DNA from 4 places in the Pseudomonas sp. MWU12-2319 genome. Region 2 is predicted to be linked to each of the others. Evidence: predicted binding sites of a transcription regulator. Region 2 holds the regulator's gene; each other region holds the start of a gene.
What was found. Region 2 encodes FliA, which starts transcription of late flagellar genes. Its sites were predicted from a motif close to CTAAAGTTTNNNNNNNNNNNGCCGNTAA; they were not measured.
Positions count from the first base shown of each region.

Region 1 (5,774 bases), on a different contig from region 2:
GTGGACGAGTCGGACCCGGAGCCGGCGCACAAGTCGAGCAACTGAAACGTTGAACGTAAAAAAAAACGGGCCACCTGATGAGGGTGGCCCGTTTTTTATGGCGACTGCTGGATCAGAAGTCGTCGTCTTTATCGAAGCGCCGTGCTTCACGCTGCAACTGATAGACAAAGCGCTCGACCTGGCGCTGGACCAGACCGCTCATGTTGTGGAAGCGCACGCCGGCGAAGGTGGTGTTGATCCTTTCCTCGAAGTGCAGGTGGCGCAGTTCCACGGGTGCGGTCATCGGGCCGAAGGGCAGGGCGGCAATAAAGCGCTCGTAGACCTGGCCCAGTTGCAGGCGGTCGGAAATATCGCCGTCGAAACGCAGTTTGCAACCGGTGGCGGAGATGTCCAGCAGTTTGCCGGTCAACGGCGCCTTGAGCTTTTCGCCACCCAGCTCGACATTGACCAGCGCGGCCAGCTTCAGGGCGGCACGGAAGGCATTGCGACGTTGGTGATAGACCACTTCATCGGGCATCGAGCCACGGTAGCAACCATTGGTCTCGTCGATGGTCATGGGTTGCGGCTGTTCCCAGGCGATTCGCACGCCCTCATGGAAACCTTCGACCCGGAATGGCTCGCCGGCCAACAGGAAGCGCTCGCCGTCGCGCGGCATCATTTCGTCCAGGGCCAGGGTGCCGGCTTCGCGGTTGACGTCGATCACAAAACTCTGGAAGCGCTGGCTGCGCTCATGAAAGGTGATGATCAGCGGGTCGTGACTTTCCTGCAGCATCCGCAGGTTGGCGGAAATTTCCAGAGGCGTGCTAAGCACCTTGGGTGGCTGCGGAGCATCATCCGCGCTTGGGGCATTGGACACGGTTCATCAATCTCCAGACAAAATACAACTGCACGCAAGAGCTAGCATTTTGCCAGCATGTTGCGCGCCTTGATAGAGCACGCGCAAGGCCCGGTTCAAGCCTGACTGAGCGGGCGCGGTTTCATGGACCTGGCCGTTGAGCCGCGCGCATCATAGAGGGCGGGGGTTTCGCCGCCGGTCAGGATCTTCAACTGGTTTGCGGTAGTTGCTTGCTGGACCTGGATATTACGACCGTTGAGCTCGTTGGCGGTCTGGCAATCGGCCAGCAACTGGGTCAACACATCGCTCTGACTCAGCAATTGCTCACCAATACTGGACTGCGCGGCGAGTTGTTCCAGGCCTGCACGGTTGGTGGGCAAATTGAGGCCGGCGAGTAGCTGGCTACGCTTGCGGCCATGCTGTTCCAGCAGAACGATCAGCGCTTGCTTGCGCGCCAGAATCTCTTCCAGCTCGAGCATATTGCGACCATGGAGCGCCAGGGATTCGGCGCGCAGCAACTCAAGCAGGTCTTGAGCGGGGGCAAAATCATCGGTGATCAGTTGCAGCAGAGTGGTGTCGTGCATGGCTGGCCTTGGTTTTTAAGCGTCCAAAAGCCTGACGCAGGCCGGAGCCTAGCGTTGGGCTTCGAAGTTGAGCAATTTGCTGGCGACGCGGTTGCTGTCGACTTTGTAGCTGCCATCGGCAACCGCCTGCTTCAACTCGGCCACGCGGGCGCTGTTGACAACAGGTTGGTCGCGCAGCTTGTCAGTGACTTGTTGCAACTGCTGAGCCTCATTACTGAGGTGTACCGATTCCCCGCTCTGGCTGACGGAGGCGGCCGGAGTACTCACGGACGCGGATTTGCCGGAGCCGTCGGCTTCCTTGCTGGCGCTGGTGCGCGTACTGCCTGTCAGTGACGGGGGGTTATTCAAACGACTGAAATCGATGACCATGATGAAAAAAACCTCTGGGTATTTGGACGCTTGCCTTGTTTTCGGCCATACCCGGAAAAACTTTAGGCTCAGATAAGAATGAGCCGGCACGTGTTGGCGGTGCGCCTTGGTGCAGCACAGTTTAGGAAAAGCTGCGGCTTAGCGCCAGTTCTCTACAACGCGACTTCCACCTGTCCCGGCCCGGTCACCCGTGCCTTGATCACCCGCTGGGAGTTCAGGTTCTTGATCCTGATCTGTTCATTCAGGCCGCCATTGGACAAGGCCTCACCCGGCATCTTGACCACCAGGCCACCGCTTGTCGCGCTGATGACCACTTGATCGCCCTTGCGAACCACCTCGGCCTGCTCCAGATGAACCAGGGTGATGACCTGGTCCATGACCATTGGTCGGACAAGTTTCTGCCCGATGGCCTCATCCGTGGACGTCAGGAAGCCCTGGCCGGCCAGGCTGATGTCGCGCTCGCGCAGGGTGACATCGCCGGGCTCAATGATTCCGGCGCGTTTCAACGGGCGCGTGGTGACCACCACATTGCGGAACAGCTTGACCTGGGCTGGCACGAACACGGTCCAGGGCGAGCTGCCTTCACAGCGGACCTTGACCGTGACCCGGCCAATCGGCGTGGCCGGGCTTTCCAGGTTGGCTGTCAATTCCTTGTCGCAAGCCGCCATGCGCAGGCGCGGGTCGAGCTGGTTGACCTGGATTTCGTAGCGTCCTTCGGTTTGACTGGTAGCCAGATAGTCTTCTACCGTGAACTCAAGAAAGCCTTGGGTCACGCCGATAAGCTGATCAGGCAGGGTCGCCGAGTCGGCAAAGGCAGGGCCGCCGGGGTTCAGACTGCATAAAACCGCCAAGACCCAGAGCAATCTGCGGTACTGTGATGTCAGGCGTCGAAAAAATGTCGTTTGTGCTTTCATAACAGTATAAAAAGCAAGGCTCGTGCCGTTTAATGCTGAATAGGCGTCGGATCATGAAGCTTGTGTGAGAGGTGGCTGGCATGGCGGGTGTAATGGATTCGGTGAACCAGCGTACGCAACTGGTCGGGCAGAATCGCCTCGAGTTGTTGTTGTTTCGTCTGGACGGTCAGCAGTTGTATGGGATCAACGTGTTCAAGGTGCGGGAGGTGCTGCAGTGCCCCAAGCTGACCCTGATGCCCAAATCCAGCCCGGTGGTCTGTGGCGTGGCGAATATCCGTGGGGCAACCATTCCCATCCTGGATCTGGCGATGGCCACCGGGGCGGGCGGTCTCAAGGATCAAAGTAATCCGTTTGTGATCATTACCGAGTACAACACCAAGACCCAGGGTTTCCTGGTGAAGTCGGTGGAGCGCATCGTCAACATGAACTGGGAAGAGATCCATCCGCCGCCCAAGGGCACCGGACGCGATCACTACCTGACCGCGGTGACCCGGATCGACAACCAGTTGGTGGAAATCATCGACGTGGAGAAGATCCTCGCCGAAGTCTCGCCGACTTCCGAATCCATCTCCCACGGGGTGGTCGATGTCGAGACCCAGGCCAAGGCGATTTCCATGCGGGTGCTGACGGTGGATGACTCCTCGGTGGCGCGCAAGCAGGTTACGCGTTGCCTGCAGACCGTGGGCGTGGAAGTGGTGGCGTTGAACGACGGCCGGCAGGCGCTTGATTACCTGCGTAAGCTGGTCGAGGAGGGCAAGAAGCCGGAAGAGGAATTTCTGATGATGATTTCCGACATCGAAATGCCTGAAATGGATGGCTACACTCTGACGGCCGAGATCCGCAACGACCCACGCATGCAAAAACTTCACATCATCCTGCATACTTCCTTGTCAGGGGTCTTTAATCAGGCAATGGTCAAGAAGGTCGGCGCCGATGATTTCCTGGCCAAGTTCCGACCCGATGACCTGGCAGCCCGGGTAGTGGGGCGGATCAAGGCAGCAGAATAAGCGATCAGGGACCTCCGTTCCTGGCGGTACGAACGATTGTAGAGGCGGCATCATTTGTCTACGGGTAATTTGGATTTCGAACAGTTCCGGGTCTTCCTGGAAAAGGCCTGTGGCATCCTGCTGGGTGAAAACAAGCAGTATCTGGTTTCCAGCCGTCTCAATAAACTGATGGAGCAGCAAGGGCTCAAATCCCTTGGCGAGCTGGTCCAGCGCATCCAGACCCAGCCCCGCAGCGGTTTGCGCGAGCAGGTGGTGGATGCCATGACCACCAACGAAACCTTGTGGTTTCGCGACACCTACCCCTTCGAGGTCCTGAAGAACAAGGTGTTGCCGGAAATGATCAAGGCCAGTCCCGGCCAGCGTCTGCGGATCTGGTCGGCGGCGTGTTCGTCGGGGCAGGAACCCTATTCGATCTCGATGTCGATCGATGAGTTCGAGCGGACCAACATGGGCCAGCTCAAGGGCGGTGCGCAGATTGTCGCCACCGACCTGTCCGGACTGATGCTCACCAACTGCAAAAGCGGTGAGTACGACAGCCTGGCGATTGGCCGCGGCCTGTCGCCCGAGCGCCTGCAACGCTTCTTCGACCCCAAGGGGCCGGGACGCTGGGCGATCAAGGCGCCGATCCGCAGTCGCGTGGAGTTTCGTTCGTTCAACCTGTTGGACAGCTACGCGAGCCTGGGCAAGTTCGACATCGTGTTCTGTCGCAACGTATTGATCTACTTTTCCGCCGAAGTGAAAAAAGACATCCTGCTGCGTATCCACGGCACCCTGAAGCCGGGTGGCTATTTGTACCTCGGGGCCTCGGAAGCCCTGAACGGTCTGCCGGACCATTACCAGATGGTGCAATGCAGTCCGGGGATCATCTACCAGGCCAAGTAAGGCGCCAAGCCTCACACAAAACGGGAACCCCAATGGGGTTCCCGTTTTTTTTACGGCGCTTTTGCCGCTTTACCGGCATCCGGCGGAAATGCCTTGCCGCTTTTCTGGCATTGCCGCCCGCCACCTGCCCGCAAGCCCTTGATTTGCTTGCATCGAGAAATTGGCATGGGCCTTGCTTTGTCTCTTGCAACGAAAAGCCTGTTCCACAAAATCAGGTCAACCCGCTAAAGGTTTCCCGACATGAGCATCAACTTCGATAAAGCGCTCGGCATTCATGAGCAAGCACTGGCCTTCCGCGCCCAGCGCGCCGAAGTTCTGGCGAACAACATCGTCAACGCCGATACCCCGAACTACAAGGCGCGGGACATGGACTTTTCCTCGGTGCTCGCTGAACAGAGTGACAAGGCCAAGAACGGCAGTTTTGCGTTGAACACCACCAACAGCCGCCATATCGAAGCTGAAGGCCTGAGCAACGGCGACGCCGCATTGCAATACCGCACACCGACGCAGCCGTCGCTGGACCAGAACACCGTGGATGCGCAGATCGAGCAATCGAACTATGCGCAGAACTCGGTCGATTTCCAGGCCAGCTTCACCCTGCTGAACGCACGATTCAAAGGGCTGGTTTCAGCCCTGCGTGGAGAATAAGTCATGTCCCTAGCCAGTGTTTTCAACATTGCCGGTACCGGCATGAGTGCCCAGACCACTCGCCTGAACACCGTCGCCAGTAACATCGCCAACGCCGATACCGTCTCCTCGAGCATGGACCAGACCTATCGCGCCCGGCATCCGGTGTTCGCCACCATGTTCCAGAACGGCCAGGGCCAGACTGACAACTCGCTGTTCCAGAACCAGGACGGGGCGGGTGCCGGCGTGCAGGTCACGGGCGTGGTCGAGGACCCCAGCAACCTTGAAGCCCGTTATGAGCCGAACCATCCGGCCGCTGACGCCAATGGGTATGTCTACTACCCCAACGTCAACGTGGTTCAGGAAATGGCCGACATGATTTCCGCCAGCCGCTCGTTCCAGACCAACGCGGACATTATGACCACCGCCAAAACCATGATGCAGAAGGTCCTGACCCTCGGTCAGTGATAAAGGGCGATTCCTATGACGGTTTCCAGCACCCCCTCAAGTGGCAACTCTGCACTTGATACGATCATTTCTAACTCCCAGACGGCGA
Region 1 is NZ_JALJES010000019.1:12,422-18,195, forward strand. Features, by position in the region: gene M5C01_RS26165 (MFS transporter) at 1-45, shown strand, start outside; gene M5C01_RS26170 (flagellar brake protein) at 113-856, opposite strand; gene M5C01_RS26175 (flagellar protein FlgN) at 952-1,419, opposite strand; gene flgM (flagellar biosynthesis anti-sigma factor FlgM) at 1,468-1,788, opposite strand; gene flgA (flagellar basal body P-ring formation chaperone FlgA) at 1,941-2,702, opposite strand; gene M5C01_RS26190 (chemotaxis protein CheV) at 2,783-3,709, shown strand; gene cheR (protein-glutamate O-methyltransferase CheR) at 3,764-4,591, shown strand; gene flgB (flagellar basal body rod protein FlgB) at 4,832-5,239, shown strand; gene flgC (flagellar basal body rod protein FlgC) at 5,243-5,686, shown strand; gene flgD (flagellar hook assembly protein FlgD) at 5,702-5,774, shown strand, end outside.
Region 1: a site for FliA is predicted at 1,827-1,854, ahead of flgM (flagellar biosynthesis anti-sigma factor FlgM). Genes of this name have one in related genera too.

Region 2 (5,774 bases):
CCGGATTCGCTTTCAGCGACCGGTTCCGGCTCCGCCACTTCGGCCACTGGCGCGGCCACTTCCTCGGCACCCGCCGGTTCCGCCAGGCGCGCCAAGGCCGCCAGCAGCTCCGGGGTGGCCGCAGTGATCGGGCCACGTTCACGGACTTCGCTGAACATGCCGTTCACCGCATCCAGCGCTTCCAGGACCACGTCCATCAGCTCCGAGTCGACGCGTCGCTCCCCCTTGCGCAGGATGTCGAACACGTTCTCGGCGATGTGACAGCACTCCACCAGCTCGTTGAGCTGGAGGAAGCCGGCGCCCCCTTTTACAGTGTGAAAACCGCGAAAGATTGCATTGAGCAGATCCGCATCATCTGGCCGGCTTTCCAGCTCGACCAGTTGTTCGGACAGTTGCTCCAGAATCTCGCCGGCCTCAACCAGAAAATCCTGAAGGATCTCTTCATCGGCGCCGAAGCTCATGTGTTTGGGTGCTCCTAGAATCCAAGACTGGAAAGCAAATCGTCGACATCGTCCTGACCGGACATAACGTCTTCACGTTTATCGGCATGAATCTGCGGACCTTCACCCTGGGCCATCTGTTTTTGTGGGTCTTTTTCGGCAAGAAGCGCATCGCGGTCATGTTCGATACCGGCAAAGCGGTCGACCTGACTGGCCATCAGCACCAATTTGAGCAGATTGCTTTCCACTTCGGTGACCATCTGGGTCACGCGCTTGATCACCTGGCCGGTAAGGTCCTGGTAATCCTGGGCCAGCAGAATATCGTTCAGCTCGCTCGAAACAGCGCGGGTTTCCTGCTCGCTGCGGGACAGGAACGTCTCGACCCGCCGCGCCAGCTCGCGAAACTCCTGGGCACCGACTTCGCGCCGCATGAAACGGCCCCAGTCGGCGCCCAGGGCCTTGGCCTCGACGTTCAGGCCAGTGATCCTCGGGGTCGCACTCTCCACCAGGTCCATGGTGCGATTGGCCGCCGCTTCGGTCAGCCTGACCACATAGGACAGGCGCTCGGTGGCGTCGGTGATCTGCGACACTTCCTCGGCCTGCGGCATATGCGGGTCGATCTGGAAGTTGACAATGGCGCTGTGCAATTCGCGGGTGAGCTTGCCGACTTCCAGGTACAGGCCACGGTCACGGGTCTGATTCAGCTCATGGATCATTTGCACCGCGTCGCCAAACCGGCCTTTTTCAAGGCTGTCGACCAGCTCGCGGGCATGTTTTTTCAGGGTTAGTTCAAAATCACCCAGTGAAGATTCGTTGTGCTCCATAGCGCCCCCGTGGTGGACTTCATCAACCGATGCGTTCGAAGATCTTCTCGATCTTCTCTTTCAACGCCTGGGCCGTGAATGGTTTGACCACATAGCCGTTTACACCGGCCTGGGCAGCTTCGATGATCTGCTCGCGCTTGGCTTCAGCGGTCACCATCAGCACCGGCAGGTGCTTGAGCTTTTCATCGGCGCGCACGTGGCGCAGCAGATCGATACCGGTCATGCCGGGCATGTTCCAGTCGGTGACCAGAAAGTCGATGCTACCGCTGTTGAGGACGGGAATCGCGGTAGTACCGTCGTCCGCCTCAACCGTGTTGGTGAACCCGAGGTCACGCAACAGGTTCTTGATGATCCGCCGCATCGTTGAAAAATCATCAACGATGAGGATTTTCATGTTCTTGTCCAATTCGACCTCCAAGCAGTCTTAAACGCGTACAGCACCTGGACGCGCTGTTCAATCAATTCGGCACAGCACTCAACGACTGCATGGAAACGCCATCCGGCCGAGTCACCCGCAAGACGTCAAACGCCTTGCCGGTCTCGTTCGCAGTGTTCCCACACTGCCCTCAGCGCGCTCGCCACTCCCCCAAACGCCCCCGCAAACGGGCCGCGCACTGGCTGTGTAACTGGCTGACTCGCGACTCGCTGACCCCCAGCACCTCACCAATTTCCTTGAGGTTCAGCTCCTCGTCGTAGTACAGCGCCAAGACCAGTCGCTCACGCTCCGGCAAATTGGCAATCGCATCCGCCAGCGCTGCCTGGAAGCGTTCATCCTCCAGGTCGCGCGACGGCTCGAGATGAGTACTTGCGCCGTCCTCGTGCAGCCCTTCATGGTCGCCGTCCTGCAACAGGTCGTCGAAACTGAACAGGCGGCTGCCCAAGGTATCGTTCAAAATCCCGTAATAATCGTCGAGACTCAATTGGAGTTCGGCTGCAACCTCGTGATCTTTAGCGTCACGGCCGGTTTTTGCTTCAATTGCGCGAATTGCGTCACTGACCATACGGGTATTGCGGTGTACCGAACGTGGTGCCCAGTCGCCCTTGCGCACTTCATCGAGCATCGCGCCGCGGATACGAATGCCGGCATAGGTCTCGAAACTGGCCCCCTTGCTCGCGTCGTACTTGGTCGAGACTTCCAGTAGCCCGATCATCCCGGCCTGGATCAGATCCTCGACCTGGACACTGGCCGGCAACCGCGCCAGCAGGTGATAGGCGATACGTTTGACCAACGGTGCGTAACGTTCAATCAATTCATATTGGCTGTCACGCGACGACTTGGAATACATGCGATAGCCACTGGCAGTCATAGCACCGGTCCCGCACTCGTTTGATGCACCAGACGCTCGACGAAAAACTCCAGGTGCCCCCGTGGATTGGCGGGAAGCGGCCAGGTGTCGACCTTCTGAGCGATAGCCTTGAACGCCAAGGCACATTTCGAACGAGGGAATGCCTCATAGACCGCACGCTGCTTTTGCACGGCCTTGCGCACACACTCGTCATAGGGAACGGCGCCGACGTATTGTAAGGCCACGTCCAGGAAACGATCCGTGACCTTGGTCAACTTGGCGAACAGGTTGCGGCCTTCCTGCGGGCTCTGGGCCATGTTGGCCAGCACGCGGAAGCGGTTCATGCCGTAGTCGCGGTTGAGCAACTTGATCAAGGCGTAGGCATCGGTGATCGATGTCGGCTCGTCGCAGACCACCAGCAGCACTTCCTGGGCCGCGCGGACGAAGCTGACCACCGACTCACCAATGCCCGCGGCGGTGTCGATCACCAGCACGTCGAGGTTGTCGCCGATATCGCTGAATGCCTGGATCAGGCCGGCATGCTGCGCCGGGCTCAGGTGCACCATGCTCTGGGTCCCCGAGGCCGCCGGCACGATACGAATCCCGCCCGGGCCTTGCAACAGCACATCGCGCAGCTCACAGCGGCCTTCGACCACGTCGGCCAGGGTACGTTTGGGTGTCAGGCCCAGCAGGACGTCGACATTCGCCAGCCCCAGATCCGCATCCAGCAGCATGACGCGCCGGCCAAGCTCAGCCAGGGCCAGGGATAAATTCACTGACACGTTGGTCTTCCCGACGCCACCTTTGCCGCCGGTCACCGCGATCACCTGTACGGGATGCATGCTGCCCATGTTCTCTTCTTACCTTGTCTTGCTTAGACGGAAGGCCACATAACTGGCTGCGCGTTCACTTGTCGGAACAATGCGTGGCAGACCATCGATGTAGGTAATTTGCAACGTCTGAATACTCATCTCAACCCACCCGTTTTGACGGGCTGTGGTAGATATCAGCGAACATATCGGCCATGGCTTCCTCGCTGGGTTCTTCCTGCATTTGCACACTGACCGCCCTGGACACCAATTGATGCCGGCGCGGCAGGTGTAGATCATCCGGAATGCGTGGCCCGTCGGTCAGGTAGGCCACTGGTAATTCGTGACTGATGGCCAGGCTCAGCACTTCGCCGAGGCTCGCCGTTTCATCAAGTTTAGTCAGGATGCAACCGGCCAGCCCGCAGCGCTTGTAGCTGTGGTAGGCGGCGGTCAGCACCTGTTTCTGGCTGGTGGTGGCCAGGACCAGATAATTCTTCGCCTTGATCCCGCGTCCGGCCAGGCTTTCCAGTTGCATGCGCAACGCCGGATCGCTGGCCTGCAGGCCGGCGGTATCGATCAGCACCACGCGCTTGCGCAGCAGCGGGTCGAGGGCCTGGGCCAGGGACTGGCCCGGGTCGACATGGGTCACCGAGACGTTGAGGATCCGCCCCAGGGTCTTGAGTTGCTCCTGGGCACCGATACGGAAGCTGTCCATGCTCACCAGCGCGATGTTCTGCGCGCCGTACTTGAGCACATAACGCGCCGCCAGCTTGGCCAGGGTGGTGGTCTTGCCCATGCCGGCCGGGCCGACCATGGCGATCACACCGCCTTCTTCCAGTGGCTCGATCTCGGGCGTGACGATCATCCGCGCCAGGTGCGCCAGCAGCATGCGCCAGGCCTGGCGCGGCTCCTCGATCCCGTTCACCAGCTCCAGCAGGTCCCGCGACAGCGGCCCGGACAGGCCGATACGCTGCAGGCGACGCCAGAGGTTGGCCTGTTGCGGCTGACGACCTTGCAACTGGTTCCAGGCCAGGGAGCCGAGCTGGACTTCCAGCAGCTCGCGCAGGCCGTTGAGCTCCGAACGCATCGAGTCGAACACTCGCTGGTCCACCGCCGGGGCGTGTGCGACAGGCGCTGGCGCCGGGCGCCGCGGCTCTTCGAAAGTCGGTTCGATCAGCGGCTCGGCGGCGGTCAGCGGCAGGCCGGCGAACAGTTGGCGATTGGTCGTGGCGTCGGTATCGCCGTCGCTGCGCAGGCTCAGCTCGGCCTGGGCGGTAACGATACGCGACTGAGTCTTGCGCAGCTCGTCTTCGAGTTCCATGTTCGGCACCCGCGGCGACAGCGCCGAGAGCTTGTAGTCCAGGGCAGCCGTCAGCTCGACACCGCCCGCAATCCGGCGGTTGCCGATAATGGCCGCGTCGGAGCCCAGCTCATCACGAACGAGCTTCATGGCCTGACGCATATCGGCGGCGAAAAAACGCTTAACTTGCATAACCCACTACCTCAGCCGTTGGGCCCTACTGTCGCAACGATGGTCACTTGCTTGTTGTCCGGAATTTCCTGGTAGGCCAAGACATGCAGACTTGGCACCGCCAGTCGTCCAAACCGCGAAAGCATCGCGCGAACCGGTCCAGCTACCAGCAGGATCACCGGCTGCCCTTGCATTTCCTGGCGCTGGGCGGCGTCGATCAACGAACGCTGGAGTTTCTCAGCCATGCTCGGCTCCAGAAGAACGCCTTCTTCCGAGCCTTGTCCGGCCTTCTGCAGACTATTGAGCAATATCTGTTCCAACCTTGGTTCCAAGGTGATCACAGGCAGCTCGGACTCAAGCCCCACAATGCTTTGGACGATTGCGCGGGATAATCCGACGCGAACCGCGGCAACCATAGCGGCAGTATCTTGACTCTTGCTGGCATTGTTGGCGATCGCTTCGGCAATGCTGCGGATATCCCGGACCGGCACGTGTTCGGCGAGCAGGGCTTGCAGCACCTTGAGCAGATGCGACAGGGAAATGATCCCCGGCACCAGCTCTTCGGCCAGCTTCGGCGAGCCCTTGGCCAGCAACTGCATGAGTTGCTGGACTTCCTCGTGGCCGATCAGTTCGCTGGAGTGCTTGTAGAGAATCTGGTTGAGGTGCGTCGCCACCACGGTACTGGCGTCGACCACGGTATACCCCAGGGACTGCGCCTGGGACCGCTGGCTGACCTCGATCCAGACCGCTTCCAGGCCGAAGGCCGGGTCTTTGGCGGTGATCCCGTTGAGGGGACCGTAGACCTGCCCCGGGTTGATCGCCAGTTCGCGATCCGGGTAGATCTCGGCTTCGGCCAGGGTCACGCCCATCAGGGTCAGGCGATAGGCGCTGGGTGCCAGGTCGAGGTTGTCACGAATATGCACCGTGGGCATCAGGAAGCCGAG
Region 2 is NZ_JALJES010000002.1:3,046-8,819, reverse strand. Features, by position in the region: gene M5C01_RS02755 (chemotaxis protein CheA) at 1-461, opposite strand, end outside; gene M5C01_RS02750 (protein phosphatase CheZ) at 476-1,264, opposite strand; gene M5C01_RS02745 (chemotaxis response regulator CheY) at 1,287-1,658, opposite strand; gene fliA (RNA polymerase sigma factor FliA) at 1,831-2,571, opposite strand; gene fleN (flagellar synthesis regulator FleN) at 2,568-3,401, opposite strand; gene flhF (flagellar biosynthesis protein FlhF) at 3,523-4,851, opposite strand; gene flhA (flagellar biosynthesis protein FlhA) at 4,863-5,774, opposite strand, start outside.

Region 3 (5,774 bases), on a different contig from region 2:
AGCAGGGGGTTGTATCTTCAGATGTCCGTCGGTCAGTAAGGGGGGCAGATCAGGAAGAATAGAGATACGAAGAAAAAAACGAGGGTAGGGGATGCGACGTTCCGATGAGAGCGGTCTGTCAGGTGATAGGTCGCCAACGACCGCTCAGATGTTCCAGTCCCTTGGCACCGGACAATTTGAACGCGCCGTTCGAGCCCGGTGCACTGACCCACAGGCCGACTTCGCCGGGCAGGCGTACCGGTCTTCTGAACGCCACCTCGATCTCGATATTGGCGCTCGGCAGGTGCTCGCGCAGGGCCGCGAGGATCCGGGCCTTGTTCCACAGGCCATGGGCAATGGGCCGGGGGAAACCGAACAGGCGGGCGCTCAGGGCCGTCAGGTGGATCGGGTTGTAGTCGCCGGAAACCCTGGCGTAGCGCCGACCGATATCCACCGGAACCTGCCAGTGCGTCAGCTCGGTCAAGGGCGGGACCGGGGCCTTGGTTTTCCGTGGTGGCTTGGCGTCCAGGGTGACGCCCCGGCAGAGCAGCCGGCTTTCGGCCTCCCAAAGCGGCCCGAGGGCATCGTCGATCTCGGTGAGCAGATCGAAGGTCGCGCCCTGGACATGAGGCTGCAGGTTACGCACCTGCACACCGATCCGCAGATTGCCCATGCCGCCCAGGGGCCGCAGCAGGCGGATACGGTTGTTCAGGTGAACCAGGCCCGGCAGCGGAAAGGGAAACTCCTTGGCCGTCAGCAACTGCAGTTGCAGGGGCAAGGCCAGCACATGGGGATAGGTCGCCGGCATCGGGCTGCCCTCGGCAAAGCCGCAGACCCGGCGATAAGCGGCCAGGCGCCGTTCATCGACGGTCACCCAACTGCGTAGCCCCTGGTCAGGCAAGTGTTGGCCCGCGATGATGCGTCGTGTCGCGGCGCGCAGGTACAGCGCGGGCAAGCTCGGCGCGGCGGTCAGGTATTGCCAGTTCACGGGCATGAGCAGTCGCTTTGTTTGTGGGAAAAAACTTTCATGTTTATAGGCTGTATCTCGCACAGGATAGGGTTTATTCGTTGCGCCGTGTTGCTTTGGTGCTAGAAGCGAACCGCTGTCGGGCGCTGATGGCCCGCGGCATTGTCAGAAACGATGGCTTGGCCTAAGGTCGCAGCCTGAAAGCTGTCTTGCGATACAAGGTCTATTCATGCCGACTAACGGACAACGTGGTCCCCAACGACAGATTCCGCAGCTGGCGTCCCTGCCGCGCCCGTTGTATGCCCGGGCCGAGAGCCTGAGTGCCGGGTCGTGGACGCCGCGTCACCGGCATGACTGGGTGCAGTTTTCCTATGCCATCAGCGGGGTGCTGGGGGTGCATACCGCCGAGGGCAGCTTCTTTGCGCCGCCGCAATGGGGTGTCTGGATTCCGGCGGGGCTGGAGCATGAGGTGGTGACCTCGATGCGTGCGGAAATGCGCAGCCTGTATGTGCGCCGCGAGGATTGTCAGTGGGCACCGTCGCGTTGCCGGGTGCTGGAGGTCACGCCGCTGGCCCGGGAGCTGATCAAGAGTTTCTGCCTGTTGCCGGCCGATTATCCCGAGCAGGGCGGCAGCGAGGGGCGTTTGGTGCAGGTGTTGCTGGATCAGTTGGCGGGGCTGCCGGAGGTGGGGTTTTCGCTACCGCTGCCGCGTCATTCGCGCTTGCTCGACTTGTGCAACGAACTGATTGAGAACCCCGAGCTGGGGGTGACCCTGGGGCAGTGGGCCGAGCGCCTGGGCATGTCGGAAAAAACCTTGATGCGGTTGTTTCAGCGTGAGACCGGCTTGAGTTTTCGGGGCTGGCGCCAGCGTGCGCGATTGCTCTCGTCGCTGGGGACGTTGGAGGCGGGGGACAGCGTGACCCGGGCCGCGCTGTCCTGTGGTTATGACTCGACGTCGGCGTTTATCGCCGCGTTCAAGGGCTTGTTCGGTTATACGCCGGGAGAACTGTTCCGCCACTGAGTACCGCAACAGACTCAAGAACACCACCCACCTGTAGGAGCAGGGCTTGCCCGCGAAGCTTTTGGCGGCCTCAAGGGCCTCTTCGCTGGCAAGCCAGGCTCCTACAGGTTATGCGGCGTGCTCAAGATCTGATCAGGTCCGGAAGCGCTTGACCAACGCATCCAGCTCACTGGACAGCCCCGCCAGACCCTGGGAATCGAGCCGCGCCGAGTTCGCCAGTTCCGCCACCAACTGCGCATCGCCATGGATCTGGCTGATATGCCGGTTGATGTCTTCGGCCACGTGGTGCTGTTCTTCCGCCGCGGTGGCGATCTGGGTGTTCATGTCGCGGATCACGTCCACCGACTCGCGGATCTGCCCGAAACTGGTGCGTGCCAGGCCGATACGGTTCACCGATTCCTGCGATACCTCAAGGCTGGCGTGCATCTGTTGGGCGACCTGACTGGTGCGCTTGGCCAGATTGCCCAGCAGGCCGTCGATCTCCGCCGTGGAGTCGGCGGTGCGCTTGGCCAGGGCCCGCACCTCGTCGGCGACCACCGCAAAACCACGGCCCTGTTCGCCGGCCCGGGCCGCTTCGATGGCGGCGTTGAGCGCCAGCAGGTTGGTCTGTTCGGCGATCGAGCGGATGGTGCCGAGAATCGACTGGATATTGTTGCTGTCGGTCTCCAATTGCTGCATCGACTGGGCCGACTGGGAAATTTCATGGCTCAACTGGTCGACGCTGCTCACTGCCGCATCGATCTGTTGCTGGCCTTCGCGGGCCTGGCGCTGGCCGCTGTCGGCCGATTCGGCGGCCTGGCTGCAGGAGCGGGCGACTTCGTTGGCGGTGGCGACCATCTCGTGGAAGGCGGTCGACACCATGTCCACCGCTTCGCGCTGGCGCCCGGCGGCGTCGGCCATGTCCCCGGAGACCCGGGTGGAATTACGCGACGAATCGAGAATCTTGTTCGCCGACTGACCGATGTGCTGGATCAGGCTGCGGATCGCGCCAAGGAACTGGTTGAACCAGTTCGCCAGTTGCGCGGTTTCGTCGCTGCCACGGATCTGCAGGTTCTGGGTCAGGTCGCCTTCGCCCTGGGCGATGCCTTCCAGGCCGCTGGCCACGCTGCGGATCGGCCGCACGATAAGGCTGGCGAAGCTGGCGCCGACAATGGCGAAGATCACCGCGAGCACGGCGGCGATGATTGCCACCAGCCAGGTCAGTTGGTTGGCCGAAGCCATCACTTCGCTTTGTTTGATCAGGCCGATAAAGGTCCAACCCAACTGCTCCGATGGCCAGACATTGGCCATGTAGTGTTCGCCGTTGATATCGACTTCCACCAGGCCCTTGCCGGCCTTGGCCAGGTCCGCATAACCGCCACCGAGACTGCCCAGGGCCTTGAAGTTGTGCTCAGGCTGCTTGGGGTCCACCAGCAGGTTGCCGCTGTTCTCCATCAACATCAGGTAGCCGCTTTCACCGAGCTTGATCTGCTTGACGATCTCGGTGAGCTGCTTGAGGGTCACGTCGACACCGATGACACCACCCTGGGAGCCCAGCTTGTTGTCCACGGTGCGCACGGTGCCGATCATCACGGCGTCGTCGGCAGCCCAGTAGTAGGCGGAGGTCCGCAGGGTCTTGCCGGGATTGGCGATCGCGGTCTTGTACCAGGGACGGACACGTGGGTCGTAGCTGGCCAGTTTCGGGTCGGCTGGGGTGGAGACGTAGCCGCCGTTGCCAACGCCGTAGGACACATAGGAATAGGCCGGATGGGCCAGTCTCATGCCCTCAAGCAGGTCGTAGATCTGTTTGTCCTGCTCGTTGAGAGGCGTTTGCGCTGCATCGGCGCTCATGTAGCTCTTGAGCACACCATCGGAATTTTTTATCAGCGGCTGGGTTGTCAGGTATTCGACGTTCTGGCTGACGCCGTCAAAAAACAGCTGCATGGCGTTGCTGACCTGGCGGATCTCCCGGCCACTGCCATCGACAAAGTTGCTGCGGGCTTCACTGCGCAGGTTCAGTACCACCAGGGTGGCAACCAGCACCACCGGCAAACAGGCGACGATTGCAAACGCCCAGGTCAATTTTTGCTTGATGTTCATCCGCGCTCCAGATTTTTCTTGTAGACCCCAGGCGGATTGATCGCCTGCGATCTGTAATAGGGCAGCTGTGAAAATGGTGTCTGTACTGAAAATCCGTTTCGCTGATGGCGTACCTGATTGTCCGACAAAAACGCCTTTGTCCTAGAGCGCTTCGGCCGGCGCGGAAAAAAGTTGAGGTACAGGGCGAATATTCTGATTTTTTCTGAGCATCAGGCTGTCGGCCTCGGTCAGAAAAGGCAAGGTGCTGCGTGAACAATAGCTTGATAATCGTCAGCTATTCTTTGGAGTCGCGGCTTTCATCTGGCCGGTTCGTCGGAATAATCTGGCACATTGAGTGCATTGGAGAGTATTCGAGGTCGGCATCCTCTCCCCGCTGTGAGAGGATTGCCGTATAACGAGTGACATTCGCGTGTTTGGCAATAAAGGACCCACAATAAAAGCTGATGAAGACTCCAAAACGCATTGAACCCCTGATCGAGGACGGTCTGGTCGACGAGGTGCTGCGCCCACTCATGAGTGGTAAAGAGGCAGCGGTTTATGTGGTGCGCTGTGGCAACGAGCTACGTTGCGCCAAAGTCTACAAGGAGGCGAATAAACGAAGTTTTCGTCAGGCGGCCGAGTATCAGGAAGGCCGCAAGGTGCGTAACAGCCGGCAGGCCCGCGCCATGGCCAAGGGCTCCAAGTTCGGTCGCAAGGAGACCGAGGACGCTTGGCAGAACGCGGAAGTGGCGGCGTTGTTCCGTCTGGCCAGCGCTGGCGTACGGGTGCCCAAGCCGTTCGACTTCCTGGAAGGCGTGCTGCTGATGGAGTTGGTGGCGGACGAGTACGGCGATGCCGCACCGCGCCTCAACGATGTGGTGCTGGAGCCGGATCAGGCGCGCGAGTATCACGCGTTCCTGATGTCCCAGATTGTGCTGATGTTGTGTACCGGTCTGGTGCACGGTGACCTGTCGGAGTTCAACGTGCTGTTGACGCCACAGGGCCCGGTGATTATCGACCTGCCCCAGGCGGTGGATGCGGCGGGCAACAACCACGCCTTCAGCATGCTGGAGCGGGACGTCGGCAACATGGCCTCGTACTTCGGGCGTTTCGCTCCGGAGCTGCGGGACACCCGTTATGCCAAGGAAATGTGGGCGTTGTTCGAAGCCGGCACCTTGCATCCGGGCAGCATTCTGACGGGTGAGTTCGACGATCCGGAAGAACTGGCGGATGTCGGCAGCGTGATGCGCGAGATCGAAGCGGCACGTTTCGAGGAGGAGCGCCGGCAGGCAATCCGCGCGGCGGATGACAAACCGCCGAGCAAGGCTGAAGAGCCGCCTCCACCGTGGATGCAGCAGTGATCGCTTGAATGAAGAATCCGGCCTCGGCCGGATTTTTTAATGGCAGCAACCGCCCGATGCCAGGTCCTTGAGGATCGGGCAATCGGGCCGCTGGTCGCCGTGGCAGTGCTCCACCAGGTCCTGCAAGGTGTCGCGCAGGCTGGCCAGTTCCTCGATCTTGCGGCTCAATTCCTCGATATGCTGGCGGGCCAGGGCCTTGACGTCGGCACTGGCGCGCTGGCGGTCCTGCCATAGGGTCAGCAGCTTGCCGACTTCCTCCAGGGAGAAACCCAGGTCCCGGGAACGTTTGATAAAGGCCAGGGTGTGCAAGTCCTGCGCACTGTACACACGGTAGCCGCTGTCCGTGCGGTTGGCGGCCTTGAGCAGGCCGATGGACTCGTAATAACGG
Region 3 is NZ_JALJES010000020.1:89,647-95,420, forward strand. Features, by position in the region: gene M5C01_RS27070 (MaoC/PaaZ C-terminal domain-containing protein) at 119-973, opposite strand; gene M5C01_RS27075 (helix-turn-helix transcriptional regulator) at 1,176-1,967, shown strand; gene M5C01_RS27080 (methyl-accepting chemotaxis protein) at 2,100-4,046, opposite strand; gene M5C01_RS27085 (PA4780 family RIO1-like protein kinase) at 4,490-5,386, shown strand; gene cueR (Cu(I)-responsive transcriptional regulator) at 5,423-5,774, opposite strand, start outside.
Region 3: a site for FliA is predicted at 4,195-4,222, ahead of M5C01_RS27080 (methyl-accepting chemotaxis protein). Genes of this name have one in related genera too.

Region 4 (5,774 bases), on a different contig from region 2:
CATCCATGACGCCAGGCTGTGGGCTTTGCGCCGTATGGCGTCCGAGCATCCGCTTCATCCGCCATTCAAACGCCAGTGTCAGGCTCACCGCCGAGCAGGCCAGGCCCAGCGCCAGGCCCCACCAGACACCGGTCGGTCCGCCGTTGAAGTCGAACGCCAGCAGCCACGCCGCCGGAGCGCCGATCAGCCAGTAGCAGGCAAGACCGACGAGGAAGGTGGTCTTGGCGTCTTTCAGGCCCCGGATCGCGCCCATGGCAATGGTCTGGGTGCCGTCGAACAGCTCGAACCAGGCGGCCACCGCCAGCAGCCTGACGGCCAGTTCGATGACCGGTTGGAACGCCGGGTCGTTGCGATCCAGGAACAGCCCGACCAATTGATTCGGTGCCAGCCAGAACAGCGCGGCAAAGGCCAGCATGGCGGCCGCGCCGAAGGCGATACCGACCCGGCCGGCCAGGCGCGCGTCGAGCAATTGCCCGGCGCCATAGTGCAGGCCGATGCGCAGGGTGATGGCGTAGGAAATCCCCGCCGGTACCATAAACGCCGCCGAAACGATCTGCAGGGCGATTTGGTGCGCCGCCAGTTGCGTGCTGCCCATGGTGCCCATGCACAGCGCGGCAAAGGCGAACAAGCCGACTTCCACGGCATAGGTGCCGCCAATCGGCAGGCCCAGGCGCCAGAGCTCGCGCAGATACTGCCAGTTGGGTCGCGACAGGCCCCGCAGCAAAGGGTAGTTGCGGTACGCCGGATGCCGTTTGATATGCCAGGCCAGCGCCAGGGCCATGCAGCTGGCGACCAGCGCGGTGACCAGGCCGATCCCCACCAGGCCCAGCTTGGGCAGGCCGAACATCCCGGTGATCAGGGCGTAGTTGAGGGCAAAGTTGGCCAGGGTCCCGCACAGGCTGATCACCATCACCGGGGTGGCGCGGCCCAGGGCGCTGGTGAAACCACGCAGGGCCATGAAGCTCAGGTAGCCGGGCAGGGCGAACGGCAGCACGGTCAGGAACTGCGTGGCGGCGTGCACGTTGCTCGGCGTCTGGCCGAACATCAGCAGCACCGGCTTGAGGTTCCACAGCAGCAGGCCGGCGAGCAGGGCCATTGCCCAGGCCAGCCAGAGCCCGGCCTGGGTCAGGCGGGTGGCGCCTTCGATATCGCCGGCGCCCTGGCGAATGGAGACCAGGGTGCCGACCGCCGCGATCACGCCAATGCAGAAAATCGACACGAACGAATAACTCGCCGCCCCCAGGCCGCCGCCGGCCAGGGCCTCGGGGCTGAGCCGGGCCATCATCAGGGTGTCGGTCAGCACCATCAGCATATGCGCCAACTGCGAGGCGATCAGCGGCCCGGACAGCCGCAGGATGGCCCAGAGTTCGGTGCGTGCTGAATGCTTCATGATCATCAGGCTCGACAGGTGCAAGGCAGTGAGGACCGTTGATTCTCAGGGTTCCCGGGCATTTGCACAAAGGGATAAAACCGATTGCTCACATGATAAAAACTCATGCAAGGCGCTTTCTGCTAGGGTTGGCGCATTGCGTTATCGGAGCGCTTCCCATGTCCCGTCGTCTGCCTCCCCTGTATGCCTTGCGCGCTTTCGAAGCGGCGGCACGCCATAGCTCGTTTACCCGGGCGGCGGAGGAACTGTCGATTACCCAGAGTGCGGTCAGCCGACATATTCGTACGCTCGAAGAACACTTCGCCTGCCGGCTGTTCCAGCGCAACGGGCGCAATCTGCAACTGACCGAATCCGCGCGTTTGCTGCTGCCGGGTATCCGCGAGGGCTTCGGCGCCCTGGAGCGGGCCTGCAATACCTTGCGCGCCGAAGACGATATCCTGCGCATGAAGGCTCCTTCGACCCTGACCATGCGTTGGCTGCTGGCGCGGCTGAGCCGCTTCCGACATTTGCAGCAAGGCAATGAGGTGCAGCTCACCAGCGCCTGGATGGATGTGGACAGCGTGGACTTCAACCAGGAGCCGTTCGATTGTGCGGTGCTGCTCAGCAACGGCCATTTCCCGCCCGACTGGGAGGCCAGCTACCTGTTTTCCGAGTGGTTGATTCCGGTGGGAGCACCTACGCTGCTCAATGAGCAGCCTTGGGATGCCGAGCGTCTGGCCAGCGTCGAGCTGCTGCACCCGACGCCCGATCGGCGCGACTGGCGCAGTTGGCTGGGGCGCATGGGGCTGTCCGAACGGGTCTCCCTCAAGGGCGGCCAACTGTTCGATACCCTGGAGCTGGGGATGATTGCCGCTGCGCGGGGTTATGGGGTTTCCATGGGCGACTTGCTGATGGTGGCCGAGGATGTGGCCCAGGGGCGTTTGAGTTTGCCGTGGCCGACCGCCGTCGACAGCGGTGAGAAATATTACCTGGTCTGGCCGAAAACCCGACCGGGCGGGGAGCGTCTGCGGCGGCTCAGTGATTTCCTCCAGGGTGAGGTCGCGGCCATGGTCTTGCCCGAAGTCGAGCGTCTGGGCTGATACGCTGTTTTTGGGGGGCCACTGATATCCGCCCAAATGACTCAAGTATTCGTCGGCGCCGCCGAATCTACCGACAGGGAACCGGCGTCAAAAAACGGTTTGCTCATACTTTGTTCATTGGAAATGTTTCCGCGCGGTCTGACAGTCTCCACAGGATTCGCCGCCCGGTCAGGAGCCGTACCATGTCTCGACCCCGTGCTCGAATCGCCTCGCAACTGGGGCTGGCGCTCGCCGTTATCCTGGCGTTGGTGATCAGTGGCAGCACCGTGTTTGCCCTGCGTTCGCTGGATTCCGCCAACCTCGACACCCGTGAAGAGCACCTGGCCAGTGAAGCGCGTTTGCTCGCTGATCAACTGAACACTTTCCACAGCACCCTGCGCGACAGTACCCAGCGCCTGAGTGGGTTGTTCGAAAAGCGTTTCAGCAGTGGCATGAGCGTGCGCCCCGAGCAAATGATCGCCGTGGGCAGCGTGCAAGCTCCGGGCTTGTACCTGGGCAATGAACTGCTGAACAACAACTTTACCGAGGTGGATGCGTTCAAACAGATGTCCGCGGGTGTCGCGACCCTGTTCGTGCGCAGTGGAGAGGACTTCGTCCGGGTCAGCACTTCCCTGACCAAGCAGGACGGCAGTCGCGCCATCGGCACCTTGCTCGATCACCAGCATCCGGCCTACCAGCGTTTGCTGGCGGGCCAGGCGTACGTCGGGCGGGCGCTGCTGTTCGACCGATCCTACATGACCCAGTACACACCGGTACGCGATGCCGGCGGCAAGGTGATCGCGGTGCTGTTCGTCGGTTTCGACTACACCGATGCGCAGAATGCCCAGTTCGACAACCTCAAGCGCTTCCGTATCGGCACGGCCGGCTCCCTGGCCTTGCTCGATGAGCAGAAGCATTGGCTGGTGCCGCCAGCCGGGGTGACGGACCCTGCACAGGCGATCCCGGTGATTGTCGATCTGGTCCGGCAACCGGGCCACGGGCGCTTCTGGAGTGACAAGAACGAGGACTTCTACAGCGTCGCGGCGACCTTTGACGGCGGGCCGTGGACCGTGGTGGCGAGCATGCCCAAGGCCGAGATCCGCGCCGTGACCTGGAGCGTCGGCATTCAACTGGTGATCGGCAGCCTGCTGGCGATGCTGCTGGCGGTCGGCGCGGCGATCTGGCTGCTGCGCAGCAAGTTGCGGCCCCTGGGCGACCTGGTACGCCAGGCGCAAGCCCTGGGGGCGGGGGATTTGAGTGTACGGTTGAACGTGTCCAGCCATGACGAGATCGGCCAGTTGGCCGAGAGTTTCAACCAGATGGGGCAGGCGCTGTCCTCGATGGTCGAGCACATCCGCAAGGCGGCTGCCGAGGTCAGCGCACGTGCCCATGTGCTCACCGGTTTGTCTGGCGGAGCCTATGAAGGGATCGAGCAGCAATCCGGCGAGATCAGCAGCATGGCCGGTGCCGTGGAGCAGTTCAGTGCCACCTCGCTGAATATCGCCGACAACATGGGCAATACCGAACGGCTGGCCCAGGAAAATGCCCGGCAGACACGAATCGGTCGCACCGCCATGGAGGAGGCTTCGGCCTCCCTGGAGCAGATCGCCGGCTCCCTCGGTGGCACGGCAGAGGTGATCAACGCCCTGGGGCAACGTTCCGAGGAGATCGGCGGGATTGTCGGGGTGATCACCTCGATTGCCGACCAGACCAACCTGCTGGCGCTGAACGCGGCTATCGAAGCGGCCCGCGCCGGCGAGCAAGGTCGCGGCTTTGCCGTGGTGGCCGATGAGGTGCGCAGCCTGGCGGGGCGTACCCGTGAAGCCACCGACCAGATTTCCGGAATGATCCAGAGCATCCAGCAACAGACCGGCCACGCCATCAGCACCATGGAAGAGGGCAATCGGCTGATGCAGGAAGGCCTGTCACGCAATGCCAATGTGGCGTCGGCCCTGGCGCAGATCGACGAGCAGAGCCGGTCGGCCGGGCAGCAGTTCGCCGTCATCACCAGCGCAACGCAGGAGCAGAGCAACACCGCGACCCAGCTCAGCGGCAACCTGCAGGGTATTGCCCTGGCCAATAGCGAGCAGCGCGAAGTCGTCTCCAACCTGGCGCTCACGGCCCGGGAGCTGGAGACCCTGGCTACGGAGCTGCGCCAGGAAGTGGATCAGTTTCGCTGAGGACGGTGCGGCTCAGTTCAGCGTTGCTGGTGTATCGACAAAGGCCTGTTCCACTGCTCGGGCAATACGCTCGCCCAAGTCCGGCCTTTCGATAAATAGCGGGTAACGCTTGATCAGCTTATTCGAAAGGCTCCCTCCGTTCTGACGCACTGCCCGGATGATCTGGTCGAGTTCGTTGTCCGGAGCTTCCATGAATTGCTTTATCGCATGCCGAGCGTTGTCATTGGCCTGTAAGAAGCGGGCTTCCAGGCGCATCTCCTGAGAGAGGGTGTCGTCGATGACTCCGGCCAGGTAGAGCGTGTGCCGGGTCAGGTCCGGGTAGCGCCATGCTGGCAGCGCCTCATCATAGGCGCTGAAGTGAAGGTTGTAGTGCACGCCGTCCTCGGCCTGAAGCGTTTCGCCGAAGCGTGTGTGTTCGGTGTACCGGCGCATCAGCGGTCGTGAGAAGCTTTCCAGTACTCGATCATATGCGGCCTTGTTCTGTGCGCTATGGGTGATACTGGCCGAGACCGGCAGGATAAGAGGGGCGGCCAGTACACTGTCGCGGCGTAAGACATCGTTGATCAGGAACCTTGAGATGCGTCCATTACCATCCGCCATGGGATGGACATAGACAAACCCGAAGCAAGCGACGGCTGCCCTGACTATGGATGATTTGCCCCGGCTTTTCTGCAGGAAGCTGCTCAGCCCTGCAAGCATTGGGCGAGTGTGATCCCAGTGGGGGGCGATGTAGTCGACGACGGGTTGGTAACGTGCTGTATGGCCGACATAGACGGGAGAGCGACGAATACCGTAACGCAAGGCTGACTTGCCGAGAATTTCGCGTTGCAGTACTTCAAGTGTGCCTGGGTCGAAAGGGTTGTCATGTACACCGCATTCATTCTCCATCACAGCGGCGAAACGTCGAATCCGGTCCTCTTGATCCTGTTCATGCTCTATCAGGAAGCTGGCTCGGCTTTACCTTGATCGGTTGGCCAAAAAAACGATTAATGCAATCATGGTTGAGCGTTTTTTGATCGGAGTTAAAATTTGGCAGGTGAGTGTAAAAACGATTATTCACGTTCAAAAACGATTAAAAATTAAGATTTTTAAAAAAAACGATTAAAAATCGCCTTAATAGTCATCGATATGGCGATTTGATCTCAT
Region 4 is NZ_JALJES010000004.1:284,868-290,641, reverse strand. Features, by position in the region: gene M5C01_RS08945 (NorM family multidrug efflux MATE transporter) at 1-1,396, opposite strand, end outside; gene M5C01_RS08940 (LysR substrate-binding domain-containing protein) at 1,549-2,469, shown strand; gene M5C01_RS08935 (methyl-accepting chemotaxis protein) at 2,652-4,628, shown strand; gene M5C01_RS08930 (Fic family protein) at 4,641-5,516, opposite strand.
Region 4: a site for FliA is predicted at 2,510-2,537, ahead of M5C01_RS08935 (methyl-accepting chemotaxis protein). Genes of this name have one in related genera too.